DNA from 3 places in the Pantoea sp. SM3640 genome. Region 1 is predicted to be linked to each of the others. Evidence: predicted binding sites of a transcription regulator. Region 1 holds the regulator's gene; each other region holds the start of a gene.

What was found. Region 1 encodes CRP, which controls carbon source genes, mostly activating them, when cyclic AMP is high. Its sites were predicted from a motif close to ATGTGANNNNNNTCACAT; they were not measured.
Region 2: a site for CRP is predicted at 1,044-1,061, ahead of adhE (bifunctional acetaldehyde-CoA/alcohol dehydrogenase). Genes of this name have one in related genera too.
Region 3: a site for CRP is predicted at 1,011-1,028, ahead of pth (aminoacyl-tRNA hydrolase). Genes of this name have one in related genera too.

What each region holds. Positions count from the first base shown of each region.
Region 1 is NZ_CP064872.1:233,126-235,396, forward strand. Features, by position in the region: gene IV493_RS01055 (YccS/YhfK family putative transporter) at 1-662, opposite strand, end outside; gene crp (cAMP-activated global transcriptional regulator CRP) at 720-1,352, opposite strand; gene IV493_RS01065 (OsmC family protein) at 1,656-2,060, shown strand.
Region 2 is NZ_CP064872.1:1,685,046-1,687,316, forward strand. Features, by position in the region: gene adhE (bifunctional acetaldehyde-CoA/alcohol dehydrogenase) at 1-836, opposite strand, end outside; gene IV493_RS07790 (YchE family NAAT transporter) at 1,296-1,943, shown strand.
Region 3 is NZ_CP064872.1:2,168,051-2,170,321, reverse strand. Features, by position in the region: gene ychF (redox-regulated ATPase YchF) at 1-156, opposite strand, end outside; gene pth (aminoacyl-tRNA hydrolase) at 265-852, opposite strand; gene ychH (stress-induced protein YchH) at 1,108-1,383, shown strand; gene IV493_RS10070 (GGDEF domain-containing protein) at 1,380-2,271, opposite strand, start outside.

The DNA of each region.
Region 1 (2,271 bases):
CGGCTTGCCGACAGCATGTGCATCTGCTGATAACAGGTGTTGATCAGATCGACCACTTTCTGCTGGTGAGCCAGCAGCGGCGGCAGCGCTTTTTCGGGATCGGTCAGCTGCGTCAGAAGGGTATATTTGGCGTCGCAGTAGTTGGCCAGCTCGCGGTAGATCAGGCTCAGGCTCTCACGCATCGGCTGCTCTTTCCACAGCCAGAACCAGAACCAGTTAAATACCCCATACCAGAGCGTGCCGCCGATATAGAGCAGCGGAGTGACATAGATGGGCATGCGGCCAATCAGGCTGAGGGTAAAGATGGCGGCAATAAGGGTGCCGGGCAGCAGGCGACCATGCAGCGGGCTGATCTCACCGGTGACGCCAAGCAGCAAAGGCATAGCGAAGAGGATCAGCGGCAGTGGAATCGCATGCAGGGTGAGCCACTGGATCAGAAAACTGCCGAGGGCAAACAGGCTGCCGCCTACAATCAGACGTTTGAAGAAGCGTTTATGCGGAGTATCAAGACCGGCGATATTGCAGCAGGCGGGCACTAACGAGAACAGCAGACCTTTTTGCAGGTCGCCAGCCAGCCAGCCCAGCGCCACCGGCAGACAGAGCACCAGCGTTTGCCGCAAGGCGTAGTTAACTTCAGGATGGTAAATGATTCGACGCCACATCGGCCCAACACAAACAATAACGGCGTGATGTTGCCATCACGCCGTGGATGACAGGAATTAGCGGGTGCCGTAAACGACGATGGTTTTGCCGTGTGCGGAGATCAGGTTCTGATCTTCCAGCATCTTCAGAATACGGCCCACGGTTTCACGTGAACAACCCACAATCTGGCCAATTTCCTGACGAGTGATTTTAATTTGCATGCCGTCGGGATGCGTCATGGCATCTGGCTGCTTCGCCAGGTTAAGCAGAGTCTGTGCAATGCGTCCGGTAACATCGAGGAAAGCGAGATTACCCACTTTTTCAGACGTGACCTGCAGGCGACGCGCCATCTGCGAGGAGAGTCGCATCAGGATGTCGGGGTTAACCTGGATCAGCTGACGGAATTTCTTGTAAGAAATCTCCGCTACTTCGCACGCGCTTTTCGCACGTACCCAGGCGCTGCGCTCCTGACCTTCTTCGAACAGGCCAAGCTCACCAATAAAATCGCCCTGATTCAGGTAGGAAAGAATCATCTCTTTGCCTTCTTCATCTTTAATCAGAACCGCGACGGAACCTTTCACGATGTAGTAAAGCGTTTCTGCTTTTTCACCTTGATGAATCAGCGTACTTTTGGATGGATACTTGTGAATATGGCAATGGGACAGGAACCATTCGAGTGTAGGGTCTGTTTGCGGTTTGCCGAGAACCATTCGCTATTATCCTCTGTTGTAATCGTGCCCAAAATACAGGGGGCAGTTTTCCCTGTCAGGCGGTGAAAGCTTCAAGCGTTTCCTTTTCAGGAAATTATTCGGGCCGCATCAGGCGCAGTGCGCATCATTCTTCCCGGCTTCGCCATCGGGTGACGAAAAATATTTTCAGCACTGTTTGTAGCACAGCTTTTGCCGACTGTCTTCTGTTGTCTCGCTTCAGCTACGGGCGGATTTCTCTGGATTGCTGTTTACCAGGTGAAAGCGTACTCTGGCGACAAAACAGCGTATTCCGGAGTAAAAATCATGCAGGCAAGAGTGAAATGGGTAGAAGGGCTGACATTCCTCGGAGAATCCTCATCCGGCCATCAGATACTGATGGATGGCAATTCGGGTGATAAAGCGCCCAGCCCAATGGAGATGGTGCTGATGGCGGCGGGCGGATGCAGCGCGATTGACGTGGTTTCAATTCTGCAAAAAGGCCGCAACGATGTGGCTGATTGTGAAGTAAAACTGACCTCAGAACGTCGTGAAGAGGCGCCGCGAATCTTTACGCACATCAACCTGCATTTTATCGTGAGTGGAAAAGCGCTCCAGGATAAAGCGGTCTCACGCGCCGTCGATCTTTCGGCGGAAAAATATTGCTCTGTGGCCATCATGCTGGGTAAAGGTGTGACGATTACGCATAGCTATGAGGTGGTTGAGCTGTAGTCATTGCAGACCTGCTAACTTCACTTCCAGTGTCTGCTGCAGGTTGCTTTAAGACTGTGCCTGCGCAGAGAACCGGGTCAGATCGGAAAGACGCAAAAACCGCCATCCATGGCATGCTCGGCCCGCGCAATTACGCACCTCATCCCTGAGGTGCGCCCGTGACCGGGCCAACGCGTTGCGTTGTTCAAAAACGCTCCAGGCGTTTTTGTCC
Region 2 (2,271 bases), 1.5 Mb from region 1:
AGTTCAGCACCCTGCAGCATGTAGCCGCCATGGCTGGCGAAACGTTCACGCACGGCGTCATAAACTGAATCAACCACAATGACAGATTGTTCAGAGGCGCAGATCACCCCGTTATCAAAGGTTTTCGACATCAGAATGGAGGCAACGGCACGTTTCACATCGGCAGTTTCATCGATCACTACCGGCGTGTTACCGGCACCGACACCAATCGCCGGTTTACCGGAGCTGTATGCCGCTTTCACCATGCCCGGACCGCCGGTGGCGAGAATCAGGTTGATGTCAGGGTGATGCATCAGCTGGTTTGACAGCTCAACAGACGGGGCATCGATCCAGCCGATAATGTCTTTAGGCGCACCGGCAGCAATGGCGGCCTGTAAGACGATATCGGCAGCTTTGTTTGTTGCGTCTTTGGCGCGTGGGTGGGGCGAAAAGATAATGCCGTTACGGGTTTTAAGACTGATTAACGCTTTGAAGATGGCGGTTGAGGTTGGGTTGGTGGTCGGGACGATACCGCAAATCAGGCCAATCGGCTCGGCGATGGTAATAGTACCGAACGTATCATCAGTGGCCAACACGCCACAGGTCTTTTCATCTTTATAGGCGTTGTAGATATACTCAGAAGCAAAGTGGTTTTTAATGACTTTGTCTTCGACGATGCCCATACCGGATTCGGCAACGGCCATCTTAGCTAGCGGGATTCGGGCGTCTGCGGCGGCAAGGGCGGCGGCACGGAAGATGGCGTCGACCTGTTGTTGAGAAAAGTTGGCATATTCACGCTGGGCTTTTTTTACACGTTCGACCAGTGCATTGAGTTCAGCGACATTGGTTACGGCCATGGTGTTCTCCTGAAGGAAGTTAAACTTTTTTAGTAAACAATCCTGCGTCCTGAGTATAGTCACGCTGAAATAACGTGACTGGCTGGCAGGTAACGCGTGGATTTTCAACTGTTTACTGAACGAGTCTTCTGCTGGCGTTAAAGAGCTTTCTTTCGCTGACGCTTATACTTCCGTTAAGAAAAGATTACCTGGTTTGGGGTAGGTCAATTTTGATGCAGATCAATTTAAGCGCAAGCTGACACCTTTCAGCACCCCTTTTTACTGCTTTTCTGTTAAGCCGGTCTGCTCCTGCGCTTAGCCCTTATGGTAGTGGCTAAATCCAGCCACTTTTTAATCTCTGGCGGAAAGCGCTAAATGCTTTGCTGTTCATCAGGATAAATAGCCAGGCGCACATCTGGCGTCTCTGCACGTTTTCACATACATTAGGCGCGTTTTCCCCCTGTGGTACGGAGTTATGTTGTGAATCCAGCGCTGTTAGATCTATCAGGCTATATAAAATTTTTTGTCGGGCTCTTTGCGCTGGTCAATCCGGTAGGCATTATTCCGGTGTTCATCAGCATGACGCGTTATCAGGGGGTGGCGGAGCGTAACAAAACCAACCTTACGGCTAATCTGGCCGTTGCCATTATTCTCTGGACGTCACTTTTCCTCGGCGATGCGATTTTGCGTGTGTTTGGCATTTCGATTGACTCGTTCCGTATTGCGGGCGGCATTCTGGTTGTCACCATTGCGATGTCGATGATCAGCGGCAAGCTCGGCGAGGATAAGCAGAATAAACAGGAGAAGTCAGAAACCGCGATTCGTGAAAGCGTGGGTGTAGTACCTCTGGCATTACCACTGATGGCGGGACCAGGGGCCATCAGCTCGACCATCGTCTGGAGTACCCGCTACCACAGCTGGATAAATCTGCTGGGATTCACGCTGGCGATTGCCATTTTTGCGTTCTGCTGCTGGCTATTGTTCCGGGCTGCGCCATTAATGGTGCGCATTCTTGGGCAAACCGGTATTAACGTCATTACCCGAATTATGGGCCTGTTACTGATGGCGCTGGGCATTGAATTTGTCGTAACCGGTATGAAGTCGATTTTCCCCGGCTTACTGAACTAAAAACTCACTTATTTCATGCAGCGAAGCTAAAGGGTGACCTGAAGTGGTGCAGTAAAGCGTTTTATTGCACCATAACAATGCAGTTATTCATCCTGCTTAATAAAAACAGACGATTATAAATTCCGTTACTGCGGGGTTGCTCACAGACTTTTTTTTGCAAAATAATGTCACTATTTTCACACGACAATCTGCTATCTGATTTCCACTTAACCCGATAAATCCCCATGCTTCAATACTCAGCCTGAATTTCATCGCGTCCTTGCCGTTTTTATCAATACAAATACCAAAACAGACGCTTTTTGTGGCTCCATAACGCCCTGGAAGCAGG
Region 3 (2,271 bases), 1.9 Mb from region 1:
GTCGAGACGCAGGTCAGGCATGGGTACCACGCCGGTGTTTGGCTCAATGGTACAGAACGGGAAGTTAGCCGCTTCGATGCCCGCTTTAGTCAGCGCGTTAAACAGAGTGGATTTACCGACGTTCGGCAGGCCCACGATACCGCATTTGAATCCCATGGTTTGATACCCTTTATAACTGGATGGACAGCGCGCCAGAGGGCGGACTGTCGGAGACGAATGGAAAAATTTCGCGCATTATACACGGAATCACGACGATTCGGGCGTTTAAGCAGGCCTGAAGGCGTGCAGCCGGTTCATTGCCTTGATGCGATCCTCTTTCAGCCACAGTTCGGTGCAGCGCGCCGCCTCATCAATGGCATCATCAATCAGCTTCTGCTCGCTGGCGGGCGGCTTGCCCAGCACAAATCCGGTCACCTTGTTGCGATCGCCGGGATGCCCGATACCGATGCGCAGCCGATGGAAATTATTGTTGTTGCCCAGCTTGCTGATGATGTCTTTCAGGCCGTTATGGCCGCCATGGCCGCCGCCCTGCTTGAACTTCGCCACACCGGGCGGCAAATCGAGTTCATCGTGCGCCACCAGAATCTCTTCTGGCGTGATGCGATAAAAGGTCGCCATTGCCGCCACCGCTTTACCGCTCAGGTTCATAAAGGTGGTCGGCACCAGCAGGCGTACATCCTCGCCGGCTATCGCCAGGCGTGCAGTGTAGCCATAGAATTTGCTTTCCTCTTTCAGTGACTGATTGTGGCGTTCAGCCAGTAGATCCAGATACCAGGCACCCGCATTGTGGCGTGTGGCGGCATATTCAGCGCCCGGATTGGCCAGTCCCACAATCAGTTTAATGCTGCTCACAATGATTATCCTGCTGTTATCGCGAAAGGGCGTTAGTTTACTTCGCCACAGGCGAGATGACAAAGCACAAGCATTGAAATGGTTCAGAACGGTGATTAATCATTTTCTATCTAAATCAACAGGCTGCATTCAGGGCCAGGTCATTCTTTATAGCTGATGTGTGATCCAGTCCGCAACGTGGACCCCAGCCATTGCCTAAACTTATGGCACTTAACATTGTGTGCGGTTATTAACTCATATGGATGGAGGTGCAGCATGAAACATCAACACTGCCGCGTAGCGGGTAACAGCTTGATGGTACTGGGATTAGTCACAATGGTGCTGGGTGTTGGGTTTTCAATCATGAACCAGCTGCCGTCACTCGATTTGCCGCAGTTTCTGGCGCAGGGCGCGATTCTGAGCATCTTTATTGGCGCACTGATGTGGCTGGTGGGCGCGCGTATCAGTGGCCGTGAAAAAATTGAAGATCGCTATTACTGGCTGCGTCACTATGACAAGCGCTGCCGCCGGTCACACAATTCCCACCACTAACTGATGGCTGCCGGGACCGGATGCTGCGCTGTGCAGTTCCGGCCACTGGCTTTGGCGTGATAGAGCGCCGCATCAGCAAGCGCCAGTAAACTCTCAAAATCCTGCTGGCCGTGCGTGACCGTGGCAAAGCCAATGCTGACCGACCAGGCAATTTCATTGGGTTGCGACGCACAGACTGCCAGCCGGATCGCCTCACACCACGCCTCTGCATCCCGTGCTTCAGCCGGAATGATGGCCGCAAACTCTTCGCCGCCCAGTCGTGCAAAACGCCCCTCAGCCGGTATCAATCCTCTGACAATTTCGCAAAAGTGAATCAAAATCTGGTCGCCCTGATGATGGCCATACCGATCGTTGATGCTTTTAAAATGATCGAGGTCGAACAGTATCGCGCTGAACGGCCGGTTCTGACGGCGGCAGCGCGCCACTATTTTCTCCGCTTCAGCAAATAGGGCGCGGCGATTCCAGACGCTGGTCAGCGGATCGTGCAGGGAAGTGTGTTTTAACGCGATCTGCATCCGCTCATTTACCATGGCCAGAATGGTAAACGTCAGGCCGATGACAAACAGAATGGATTCCAGAATCACGTAAACCGAGAAGTCCGATCCGCCAATCGCCCCAGGTTGTGTACTGGGAATGGCGCTATCCAGAAACAGGCGCGCCAGATGAAACAGCAGGTGGATCCACAACAGCAACTGGGCAGGCCAGAAAGTGGCTTTCAGCGTGTCACGCGCCTGCCAGACCAGCTGGATCAGTGCGGCAGTATAAGCAACGCAGGCGATACACAATACCAGTACCCGTTTGGGTAAGCTGTAATAAAACGCCGGAAAGCAGCAGAGGAGTACCCAGAGCAGAGCACCCAGTAGCCAGTGCGTGCCGATAGGTTTACCG